DNA from 2 places in the Faecalicoccus sp. LCP19S3_E2 genome. Region 2 is predicted to be linked to the other one. Evidence: a T-box and tRNA genes for the amino acid it is inferred to sense, from the RefSeq annotation. Region 2 holds a T-box; the other holds one or more tRNA genes.
What was found. A T-box is a leader RNA that pairs with one kind of tRNA and senses whether it is charged. The one in region 2 lies ahead of metG (methionine--tRNA ligase), so its partner is inferred to be a tRNA-Met.
Positions count from the first base shown of each region.

Region 1: it has a tRNA-Met gene. The T-box ahead of metG (methionine--tRNA ligase) is inferred to sense a tRNA for this amino acid. The anticodon was not compared.

Region 1 is NZ_JBQKEP010000010.1:17,755-23,930, reverse strand. Features, by position in the region: gene ACTQX6_RS09345 (CocE/NonD family hydrolase) at 1-234, opposite strand, end outside; gene ACTQX6_RS09340 (MFS transporter) at 242-1,513, opposite strand; gene ACTQX6_RS09335 (MFS transporter) at 1,510-2,847, opposite strand; tRNA gene ACTQX6_RS09330 (tRNA-Phe) at 3,120-3,195, opposite strand; tRNA gene ACTQX6_RS09325 (tRNA-Met) at 3,199-3,275, opposite strand; tRNA gene ACTQX6_RS09320 (tRNA-Ser) at 3,296-3,386, opposite strand; tRNA gene ACTQX6_RS09315 (tRNA-Ile) at 3,401-3,477, opposite strand; tRNA gene ACTQX6_RS09310 (tRNA-Met) at 3,489-3,565, opposite strand; tRNA gene ACTQX6_RS09305 (tRNA-Pro) at 3,580-3,656, opposite strand; tRNA gene ACTQX6_RS09300 (tRNA-Arg) at 3,670-3,746, opposite strand; gene ACTQX6_RS09295 (M56 family metallopeptidase) at 3,889-4,998, opposite strand; gene ACTQX6_RS09290 (hypothetical protein) at 5,205-5,570, shown strand; gene ACTQX6_RS09285 (hypothetical protein) at 5,601-6,176, opposite strand, start outside.
Region 2 is NZ_JBQKEP010000001.1:37,135-43,310, forward strand. Features, by position in the region: gene ACTQX6_RS00245 (potassium/proton antiporter) at 1-199, opposite strand, end outside; gene metK (methionine adenosyltransferase) at 212-1,303, opposite strand; gene ACTQX6_RS00255 (sugar O-acetyltransferase) at 1,500-2,084, opposite strand; gene ACTQX6_RS00260 (hypothetical protein) at 2,089-2,397, opposite strand; gene ACTQX6_RS00265 (hypothetical protein) at 2,434-2,634, opposite strand; gene metG (methionine--tRNA ligase) at 2,636-4,570, opposite strand; T-box leader at 4,604-4,815, opposite strand; gene ACTQX6_RS00275 (PHP domain-containing protein) at 4,886-6,176, opposite strand, start outside.

The DNA.
Region 1 (6,176 bases), on a different contig from region 2:
AATATCACTTTCCGTAATATTTTGCGTCGAATACGCCTTGATATTTTTATTGACATCGTAAAGTTCATACCAATCTTCATTACAATGTAACATATAAGGATTCGCCACAAATACGGCCGGCACTTTTTCATCTATAAGCGGACGTTTGATATACACCGCAATAAGATCGTATTTTCCATCCTCATCCGTATCCACCGGTGTTTCCACATATACTTTTTCAAAAATTGTTTTCATAAAACTCCTATTTGTTTGTTTCTTTTGGATGTTTCTTTAAATATGCTTTCCATATCAATACAAAGATGGCACCAAGGGCCAACATCGCAACCAAAAATCCGAAAAAATGTCGATATCCATCTACGCCAGGATTTTGATCGATCATAATCCCGGCTAATACAGAAACAAAGATTTCCGGTAAATAGCCGACTGTGGAAATAATGCCCGCAGCCGTTCCGGAGAATTTTTCAGGGATACCACCTTCATCCATCATAGCCCATGTCTGCGCATAATTGACATTGTAGAAAATATAAATCAGAACAAATAAAATCGTAAACATCAAAATTGAATCCGATTGTATCGGCAAGATCAAAATGCCTAATGTTCCCAAAATCATGATCACAAATGAAATCAAAAGCGCATTTCCTGTTCCAAATTTATCGGAGAAAAATCCACCACCTACATTTCCAAATAAAGAAAACCAACGCTTTAAAGCAGCTAAAGTCGCTCCAAAAGTAACCGTTGCCCCTAAGATCGATGTCGCATAAGGTGTAAAGTAGTACAAAGATAAAGTAAATACATAATTACAAAATGTCACAAATCCAATGATCCAAACCGCAGGCATCTTTAAGACTTGACCTATTCCCTTAAACGAAATACGATCGCTCTTTTCCATTTTTCCATCCTTTACCGTAAAGAAACAAAAAATACCCATCGCAATCGTAATAATGGAATAATATACAATGACGGTTTTCATGCCCAGTACTTCATCGTTGATCTGTCCAATTCCAATACGGAACGCAACCACAGCTCCCATAGCCATCAAAGCCGCGCCGATGCCTCGTCCGCCTTCAAAGAAACCATAAGCTTTTCCCTGATCATCTGAACCGGACAAAATACGCACCGCTTTTACACAGGCCGGCCAAAAGGCAAATAAACTTGAAATTCCCCAGAAAGCATACAGCGCTACCAATCCATAATAGTTAAGTGGCAACAAATGAACAAAACCACCAAGACCGGTTCCAATCAAAGAAACAGTCAAAATAATTCGTGTTGAGAAGCGGTCGGCCACAACCCCTCCAAACAGATAAGAAATCATCCCAAATATACCTAAGATGCTGCCAAAAACGCCTATCTGTGTATTAGTTAAATGATACGTTGCCAAGTAGGCATCATAATAATCAAAACGGAAATATGGCAATCCGTATATGATGGCTCCACTAAAGGCAACAATAAGAATCGCCCAAATATTTTTGGATAATTTCTCTCCAAAACCGAGCTTTGCTAATAAGTTTTTCATAAACTCTCCTCCTGTTTAACAATTTGATCTTCTTTATGATTAAAGGAATGTAATCCCTTATAAAGAACTATGCCTGCAACCGCATAAAGTCCGGCGGCAATAAAATAAGCTTTCTGATAGCCAGATTGTTCTAAAAATAAATAACCACCCGTAAAGTAACCACTTAAAATACTAACGATTCCCGCCATGAAATTCACCAGCGAAGTATAAATAGGACGAATCGATTTAGGAATGACATCCATAGACAAGGAACTATCGACCGGACTGGATAAGTTGGCAAGACCGGCTCGAATAAATAAAGCACCACCTACAACAGGGACTACAAAATCCCCCAGATAATTTCCACATCCGATCAAGATCATAAACGGTATAGAAGCCATCACTGTAAAAAAGATCGTACCTACTTTACCAAATCTCTTCACACACTTAGGTGTAAAAAACATAAACAACACAATGGCAATATACGAAATCGAAACAATTAAAGAAGATGTAGCTTTATCAATATGCAGGTTTCGATTCAAATACACGGTATAATACGATGTAAACAATCCCATCGCAAAAGAAATCAAAGCCCAATATAATAAATAAGCTCTGGAATAACGATTTAATAAAACCTCTGAAATCCCTCTTATTTTTTGCTTCCATGAAATCTTCTCTTGGAATTCATGTGTCATAAAGTCTTCTTTCTTTTCTTTGATGAACAATACAGGAATTAATGAAATCAAAGAAATGCAGCCAAATAGAAATAATACGATTTCATTCCCCATCATATAATTCGCATACATGGCATTGGATAACTGCGTAATATATCGCGTTGCTTCCTGCGCTGCAGAATATGTAATGCCAGAAACCATCGAAAAAGCTTTGACCACAAAAGCTCCCCCTAAATAAGTGGCAATAAAATAACCAATGTATCCCATATAGTACGTTCTTGTGTACCAATTTATTTTTTTTAGGCCCAGATGTTCAGTATAACAGGCAATAAAAGGACTTAGCATAATAAAATGAAGTTGTACACCTGTTAAAGCCAGTAATGTCGCAGCGTAGAGCACCCAGTCATATTGTAGAAAGATAGCCCCAAAAAACGCAAACGATGTTCCTAGCGAACAAAACAGCAGCAGTTTTTTATAGCCTATTTTAGGTACAGCCAATAACAACAAGGCACTGATAAATGTCGCATATCCGTAAAAAGCCCAAAAAGATGTCGCAATTGAGACTTGTACTTCCTGTAAATAATTCACATAAGTATCATATAAAACACCACTTGCCAGATTATTGATGACATAACTTATAATGAAGCAAAGAATATTTCTCTTTTCCCTTATTGTCTCCATTACACCCTCCTAAAAACAGCTTTCATTATACGTTTATACCAGTAATATATCAAATATTTTTTTCATTTTTGTTTCATGAATTTTCATAATGATTTTTCATCGAAAAAATCCTAATTAAGAAGTAATAAGTTGGGCAAATCTATTTTCAATAATAAGGAAAAATCCATCTTAATTTGAATCTAGAAATCATACTTTTCACACAGATTCCCGATTGAACACTCAGAAAACAAAAAAAGCCTTTATCGAATGTGATAAAGACTCATTTTCATAAGTGGTGGTCTCAGTCGGAATCGAACCAACGACACAAGGATTTTCAGTCCTTTGCTCTACCAACTGAGCTATGAGACCATTTGGTTGCGGGGGAAGGATTTGAACCAACGACCTCCGGGTTATGAGCCCGACGAGCTACCAGACTGCTCTACCCCGCGATGTGAAATATTAACTTGAATGGCGGAGAAGCTGGGATTCGAACCCAGGCGCCGCGCTAACGACCTACCGGTTTTCAAGACCGGACCCTTCAGCCACTTGGGTACTTCTCCAATCGTATTAAAATTGGTGGACCCTGTAGGACTCGAACCTACGACCCGCCGGTTATGAGCCGGATGCTCTGACCAACTGAGCTAAGGGTCCATTAAACTCGTTGGTGGCTGGAGTGAGACTCGAACTCACGACCTTCCGGGTATGAACCGGATGCTCTAGCCAACTAAGCTACCCAGCCAAAAATTTAGAAAGTGGTCGGGACGACAGGATTTGAACCTGCGACCCCTTGATCCCAAATCAAGTGCACTACCAAGCTGTGCTACGTCCCGAAAACAAAATAAATGGCGCGCCCAGCAGGAGTCGAACCCACAACCTTTTGATCCGTAGTCAAACGCTCTATCCAATTGAGCTATGGGCGCACATACACAATCAGTGCTCAATTAATATAGCACAGCCTTTCCCCTTTTGCAATGCCTTTTTTTAAATTTTACACGGATTGTCGTATCTATCTGTCAAAAAAAGATGCCTTCGATGATTTCACAGAACCATTTTCATAACCCATTATTCCTCCTCTATCACTTTTATATTTTCAAAGATAGGATCTTTTATATTTTGTATAGTCGCCTGTTGCCCATCTATACAAAAAGTATAAGTTCCATCTTGATGATGAATCAAATATCCCTGCTCCTGCATTTCTTGCTCGCTCCATGTTCCTTCGGTTCCAGGAGCATTTTCATGATAAGGCTCAAAAATGACAAGATTTGTGAAAACAGGAAGCATAAACACAAACAGTAAAATACCTTTATTTGTCTTTTTCTTCTGTTTGGATTCTAAAAGATATTGAACACGATACGATAAAACATTTCTATTTTCCGCTAAGAAAAAGCTCGATGAAAATCGCAATCTCTTCTGTAACACATTTTTAGTTATCTTCTCGTTCATTTCCACTAAAGTGGAAACATAGTCCAACATTTTCTCCTGTGTCATAGAACGTGTTACTTTTTCATCTACACGCATCTCCAATACGATCTGAACTTGATTTTTCAGCCAGTACACCGGTAAAAACCACCAATATACGATCGTTAAAAGATTCATCAGCTGTTTGATCCATATATCATGATTTAGAATGTGCTGCTGCTCATGCGATAAAATGTGTTCTATTTCCTTTTGTGAATAAGAAACATTTGGTAACAGGATCACTTTTTGCCATCCTAAAACCATAGGAACTTCGATTAAATCCGTCTTCCAAACCGGATAATCGTTTTTTGGATTCACCTTCATGAAATCAGAAATATGAAACACTTCACTTTTCTTTTGAATGATCTTTTGTAGATCAAACATCCTTTTTAACATATATAAAGAATGAAGAGCGGTAGCTATCATCCCCACAAACCAGAGAATCATGATCACTTCGCCAAACCGATGGCCGAATACCACAGTGTTTAAAAGAGCCTGTAAAGGATTCATCAAAGCACTAAACGCAATCGTTATAGTAAAAGGAAATTCCACCGGTAAAAAAAGACGGCCCCATATGATCATCGCCAACAATATCAAAAGATCCGTCCGAAATAGAAGATGTGTCTTCTTTTTCTGTATCAAAACATAAAAAAGCAGAATCATCCCCAATGCCATTAATAAAGTAATAAAAATCGAAGAAGCAGATATATGCATAAAATTATAACCCCCCCCCCGTTATAAATTTATTATATCCTAATTCTTTCAAAAAGAACATTAAGATTTCATGAGGACATAAAACAGGCTTTCTATTGATTCTTAAATCGAACAAAAAAATTAAGAAAATTTTATAAAATTCAGCGATTGTATTGTGCTATAATACAGCTACGAAAGGGGATTTATCATTAAGGGGTTTTACATTCATGAAGGGGAAACAAATCATAGTCCGGGGTTCTATCCTCCTGTCATTGGCGGCTGTTATTTTTGGCTTGTTTATCAGTGCATGTTCCCATGCGGATATCTTGCCGGTTCGTTCGAACATTGTTTATCAAAAAGGGGAAATTGTAAATCTGAAAGTAGAGAATTTTTTAGACTCCAGCGTATCTTCCGAAGTCTTAAAAAAGGCGATTTTATACTCACCTTTATTAGATCGTGAAAAATATACATTGGATGAAAACTGTAACGTTGTTTCTAAAGGAAAAGACTATTTAGAATGTGGTACGTATCAAGTTTCCATTGCGTATAAAGATGAAATCAAAACTCTGCAGTTTAAGGTCGTAAAAGCATAAAACGACAAGACGTCAAGTCCTGTCGTTTTTTTATCGTCGTAAGCGAAATGTTTTCGGAGCTTTCGCATAAACCAGTTTATACGCAATTAAAATATAGAGTATGCAGAAAAGTGACATGATTGTTCCAAAGACATAGGTGCTCATATGGATATAGATAAACGCAAAGCACACAATGTAGGTCAATGACATGACGATACCATAGGTTGCGCTCTTGGTTTCGGTAAATTCATTATATGGCTGCAAAAGATAATAACTTGTCAAATAATGAATGGAAAAGAAAATGCTCGTTGATACAATACAAATAAATACGATGGGATAAACCCAAATACTTTCATCGGCCTGACTGATTGCCAAAAGGATCGGCAGGCCAATGGCTAATACCAAGGCCGGCATTAAATTGATCACAATCAAAGAGCGTAATCGCAAGCGAAACAAAGATAAGATCACATCCGACCTGCGATAAAAGGAATATGTCAACATACTGTGATCACAATTGCGAAACATCGCCTGCACGACAGATTTAGAGGAGTTAAACGAATACAGGATGAACACAAAATAGGGAAGATAGTTCAACACAAAGCCTTGTACCACTTCTCTTGCCTCTGC
Region 2 (6,176 bases):
TTTCAGATAATGCATAATCGTCAAAAGAAATTTGAAACAAACCATCTACACCAAACAATATCCCCAACACCAAAAAGATTACCAATGAAGGGATGGGAAGTCTCGCCAACAAATGGTTTAATAAAATACATAATATAAATACAACACCAATACCTATCAAAAGAACACTCAAAACATCACCTCCACAAAAAAAGAGCATGTTCCCATGCTCCTAATATACTAGATTTTTGATTTTTTCCCAAGTGAACTGTGGATCTCCAAAATGTCCATAACAACTTGTCTTATGATAGATTGGCTTTCTTAAATCCAGTTCCTGGATGATGTTGTTGACATCGAAGTTAAAATTCGTTTTGATCACATCCAACAGTTTTTCATCATCCATGATGCCGGTTCCAAAAGTATCAACGCATAAAGAAATCGGTTCTGCCTTACCGATGGCATAGCTGACCTGCACTTCCGCTCTTCTGGCCAGTTTATTAGCTACTAAGCTCTTGGCCACATACCGACAATAATAAGCAGCACTACGATCGACCTTTGTCGGGTCTTTACTGGAGAAGCAGCCTCCTCCAATACGGCCTCTTCCACCATAGGTATCGCAAACGATCTTACGGCCTGTCGTTCCGGAATCTCCAAAAGAACCACCTACGACAAAGCTTCCGCTTGGATTGATGAAGTATTTTGTGTTTTCGTCCAAAAACTTTTCATTGATACTCGGTTTAATGACCTCATTCATGATCAACTCGCGAATTTCTTCCTGTGTCGCGCTGGCATCATGCTGGGTGGAGACAACGATCGTATCGATACGTTTGATCTCATCATTTTCATATTCAACCGAAACCTGTGTTTTTCCGTCTGGTTTCAAGATCGGATTTTCACGGCGAACCTTTGTCAGCTGACGAGCCAGCTTATGCGCATAATAAATCGTCAACGGCATGTATTCGCGACTTTCATCACAGGCATATCCAAACATGATTCCCTGGTCACCGGCACAGATTTCATCTCGATTGACCGCATTGTGAATTTCCGGAGACTGTTGGTTGACAACAACATGCACCTTGTAATCTTCGGTATAACCGATACGACGAATTTCTTTTAAGGCAATGGCTTCATAGTCAATATCAGCTTGGGTATTGGCTTCTCCATAAATCAACACAAAATCATCCTTGATCGTACATTCCACAGCCATATTGGAATAAGGATCCTGCTCTAAAGCGGCATCCAGGATACGATCGGCAATCTGATCACAAATCTTGTCCGGATGTCCTTCGGTAACACTCTCACTGGTAAAGATATAGTTTTTCATACTGTTCCTCCATAAAAAAACATACTTCCTAAGAAGTATGTCGAAATCAAGATACTTCTTATCGTCTGTTAGCAGGACCACCTTAATATCTGCCGATATCAGGTTGGCGTGGGATCAACGAGCTAACTCTCTAACCCATCTCTTGATAATGCATTACTATTTAATCACAAAGGATTCTCTTTGACAACCAAAAGCATCATTTATTTTCTCGAATCACACGACATGGATTTCCGCAGGCAACGCTGTTATCGGGTATATCTTTGGTGACAACATTACCAGCTCCAATCACTACATTATTTCCAATATGTACGCCTGGTAAAATAACAACACCACCGCCGATCCAGACATTCTTCCCAATATATACCGGCGCCGTCTGTGTCTTACAAAACGCAAAGGGGCCATCTTCCTTTGGTTCACCAAATCGATCCAAAGCATTTGTAGGATGAAAAGCCGTATAAATCTGTACATTCGGTGCAATCAGAGCATTATCTCCGATATGAATCTCATTATCATCTAAAAAAGTACAGTTCATATTCACTTCACAGTTATCACCAAAATATATATTTTCTCCATAATCAACATAAAAAGGTGGTGTGATCCATAAATTCTTCCCCTGACCGCCTAAAAGCTCTTTTAAAATTTCTGCTTTTTTTACACCGTCATTGGATGGAATTTGATTGTATTCACACACCAGATCTTTGGCTTTATGCCATTGAGCCAATAGCTCAGTATCACCGCAGTCATACAGTTGACCTGCCAACATCTTTTCTTTTTCCGTCATCATACTACTCTCCTTTTTTCTTCTGTCTTCTTTGAAACTCTATATAAAAACGTCGTATAACACTGGTTGAAAGTAACCATGCAAACCAGAAAATCAGGGCGGTACAAAAGAACCAGGAAGCATCAATCTTTTGCACGATCAAAAAAACAGATACGATCAAGATACCGATCAATACAGCACTTTTGTTGACAAAGGAGCGAAACAGTTCGATAACATACACTTCTATTTCCGAATAGAGAAATACATTGGTTTCTTCTTTTTCTTTCAGTGAATCATAGATTCCACTGGCAAAATTCTCCAAGATTTTTTTCATAGCTTTAGTGTAGCACAAAAAAAGATACAGTTGGCATCAAGCCTCTGTATCTTCTTCCTGTTCCAGTTTCTTTAACAGCTTCCAAAAGGAATAACATCTAACAATTCCCAGAATCAATACGATGATCCCAATGATGCGAAATGCCTGATGATCGGCCACGATACCGCCAATCAAAATCACAAGCCCTAAGATCACCAGCTGCATCTGTCGAAACAAAACCTTTTGTCGATCACTCATATTAACGTACAACTGTACCGTTTGGCATCTCTGTTACCGGACTGATAATCGACAATCCCTTTTCAGAGCTTGCACAAAGAATCATTCCGTTACTATCAACACCACGCAGTTTAACCGGTTTTAAATTGGTCACGACAATAACCTGTTTTCCAATCAACTCTTCCGGTTTATAAGTATTGGCAATCCCACTGACCACCTGACGAATCTCTTCACCCATATCGATTTTTTCCACCAGAAGACGATCGGCTTTAGGATGTTTTTCACATTCAATGATCGTCCCGACCTTTAATTCCACTTTGGAGAAATCATCGATCGTGATTTCTTCTTTAATTTCTTCTTTCTTTGGTTTTTCTTCTTTTTGCGCTTCCAATTCTTTATTCAGTTCTTCCATGAATTTCTTTTCATCAATACGGGCAAACAGAACTTCCGGTTTCTTTTCTACCTGGATGCCTGTTTCTAACTGTCCGAAAGTCTGAATCGAATCAAAATCACGTTGGTTCGTATGTAATGTATCTAAGATCTTATCCGCTGTTTCCGGCAGGAAGCTCTTCAATAAAACAGCACTGATACGAATGGATTCCAATAAATTATACAATACGGTTGCCAAACGATCTTTTTTATCTTCTTCCTTGGCCAGCGCCCAAGGCATCGTCTGATCAATGTATTTATTGGAGCGACGAAGCAGCGTAAAGATTTCATCTAACGCATCCCCCACACGCAGTTCTTCCATTTTGGCTTCCACTTTAGATAACGTGTTCTGGGCTAGTTCGATCAATTCTTTATCAACATCTTCTTCAACATTTGGATTTAGAATCTGTCCGTCAAAATATTTATTGGACATCGCTACCGTACGAGAAACCAGATTTCCTAAAATATTAGCCAGATCGGAATTGATTCTTTCTACGACCAACTCCCATGTGATCGTTCCATCCTGTGCAAACGGCATTTCATGCAGGCAATAGTAACGCACCGCATCCACACCAAAATGACGTACCAAATCTTCGGCATAAATAACATTTCCCTTAGATTTGGACATTTTTCCATCCCCGATCAAAAGCCATGGATGTCCGAAGACTTTCTTTGGCAATGGTTCTCCTAAAGCCATCAGGATAATCGGCCAGTAGATTGTATGGAAACGCAGTATGTCTTTTCCGATGATGTGGGTAGCCGGCCAGTATTTTTTATACTTTGGATCACTGTTGCCATAGGCATCATAGCCTAATGAAGTGATATAGTTGGATAACGCATCGATCCATACATAAACGATATGACCTTCATCAAAATCAACCGGAATTCCCCATTTAAAGGAAGTTCTGGATACACAAAGATCTTGTAATCCTGGGCGTAAGAAGTTATTCAACATCTCGTTTTTACGAGATTCCGGCTGAATAAAATCCGGATGCTCTTCAATGTATTGAATCAAGCGATCAGCATATTTCTGTAAATTTAAGAAGTAAGCTTCTTCTTTGGCTTTTTGTACCGGTCTTCCACAATCCGGACATTTACCGTCCACTAACTGCGATTCCGTCCAGAATGACTCACATGGTGTACAATACCATCCTTCATACACTCCTTTATAAATATCACCCTGTTCATACAGCTTGCGAAAGATCTTCTGTACACGCTTCATATGATCTTTGTCCGTAGTACGGATAAAGTAATCATAGCTGGTATTCATCAGATCCCAGTTGGAGCGAATCTTTGTCGAAATGGAATCGACAAATTCCTGGCAGGATACACCGGCTTCCTTCGCCTTTTCTTCAATTTTGATACCGTGTTCATCGGTTCCGGTCTGGAAGAACACATCGTATCCCTGTGCTCTTTTAAAGCGGGCAATCGCATCACTTAAAATGATCTCATACGTATTTCCGATATGAGGTCTTCCGGATGTATAGGCGATTGCGGTTGTTAAATAAAAAGGTCCTTTATTTTCCATATTGTCCTCCTATAAAATAAAAAAAGCCTTCCTCCCAAGGACGAAAGCTTCGTGGTACCACCTTAGTTCGTATCTGTATAGATTACAAATACCTCATTGGCCGTTAACGCCGGCTACGTTTCTTTCTACATTATTCAAAAGAACGGCTCCAAGTCCATGTTCCCATCTTTTCTGTCACAGAATTTCACCAAACTTCTGCTCTCTTTGCACAGTCCAAATGGTACTCTACTTTTCTTTGCCTTTTAATGCCTGTATTATACGATAGAAATTTTGTTTAAACAAGTACATAGAAAAAAGAAGGCGAAAACACCTTCTTTAAGCTGCTTTGGTCAAAATGCGAACCAACGGTAAAGCCTTGGCCGGACAATTGGTAACACCCAAATGACGATCCGGTTTTGTCGTTCCGTGATAATCACTTCCACAGGAGATAAACGCTTTATACTTCTGAGCGATTCGAATGGCAGAAGCCATTGTTTCTTCACGAATATCCGGACTGAAGCATTCGATACCATCCATACCTAAACGCATGATTTCCTCAATCAGATCATCACTGATGGAATCCAGATGCCAGCTTGCCAAAATCGCAATACCTCCGGCTTCATGAATAGCTTGAATGATCTCTTTAGCTGCCGGATAGGTACAATGCACGTAACAAGGACCATTCTTACCAAATACATCCTTGCGGAAACGACGCATTGCTTCTTTTGGTTCATAAGCATCCACGTATTTTTTTACCAACGGCATTGAACGCACCTGCGCATTATTAAACACCATGTTTGTGATATCCGTTGGTGTAATCGTCTGAAATCTTGAATTCTCCATGATGGATCTTGTATCGATCTTTACCTTTGCCAGTTTTTCAAATCGCTGCACACGTTCGATCGACATCTTCTTTTCACGCATCAAGGATTCTCTTTCCAAATCATCAAAGATTTCATGAGACCAGTCGATGTAGTATCCCAAAATACGAATTCGAGTACTGCGATATTGTGCATCGATTTCCACTCCCGGTATATATTGTATGCCATAAAGTGGTGCAAATCGACTGGCAGCCGCATTGGCTCTGGCACAGTTATGATCGGTGATCGATATTGTTTCCATGCCAAGCTGTTTGGCTTCTTTAAAGATTTCTTCGACATCATTCGATGCATCATCGCTGTAATTTGAGCGAATATGCAAATCAATTGGCGTTACATCGGCTTTGATTTCTTCTTTTACTTCCTGTTCAAAGCGAATATTGGTGATTGGCTCACGTACAGTAACGGTATTAAAGAACAGATCGACCAACGTCTGTTGACAAGGCGTCAACAGAGCTACCAGGCCATTGACAAGCCACCATAATACGATGCCAAAAGTCTGGAAGAAGAAACCGAAAACCATAAGCGGAATCCCAAAGCCAACCATCTGTCGAAAGATGACTTTTAAAGCTGATGCTTCTTCTTTGTTTTTCTTTACCAGCTTTAAATCAGTAAAGACATATCCGATCGACTGCCCTTTACAGCGAGCCGAAAATATCGGCAACAATAACACGCTGACAACAAACAACAGGGCATACATGATATAAAACAAAAGATCAAAGAAATTAGGTGGGATCAATCCACAAAGA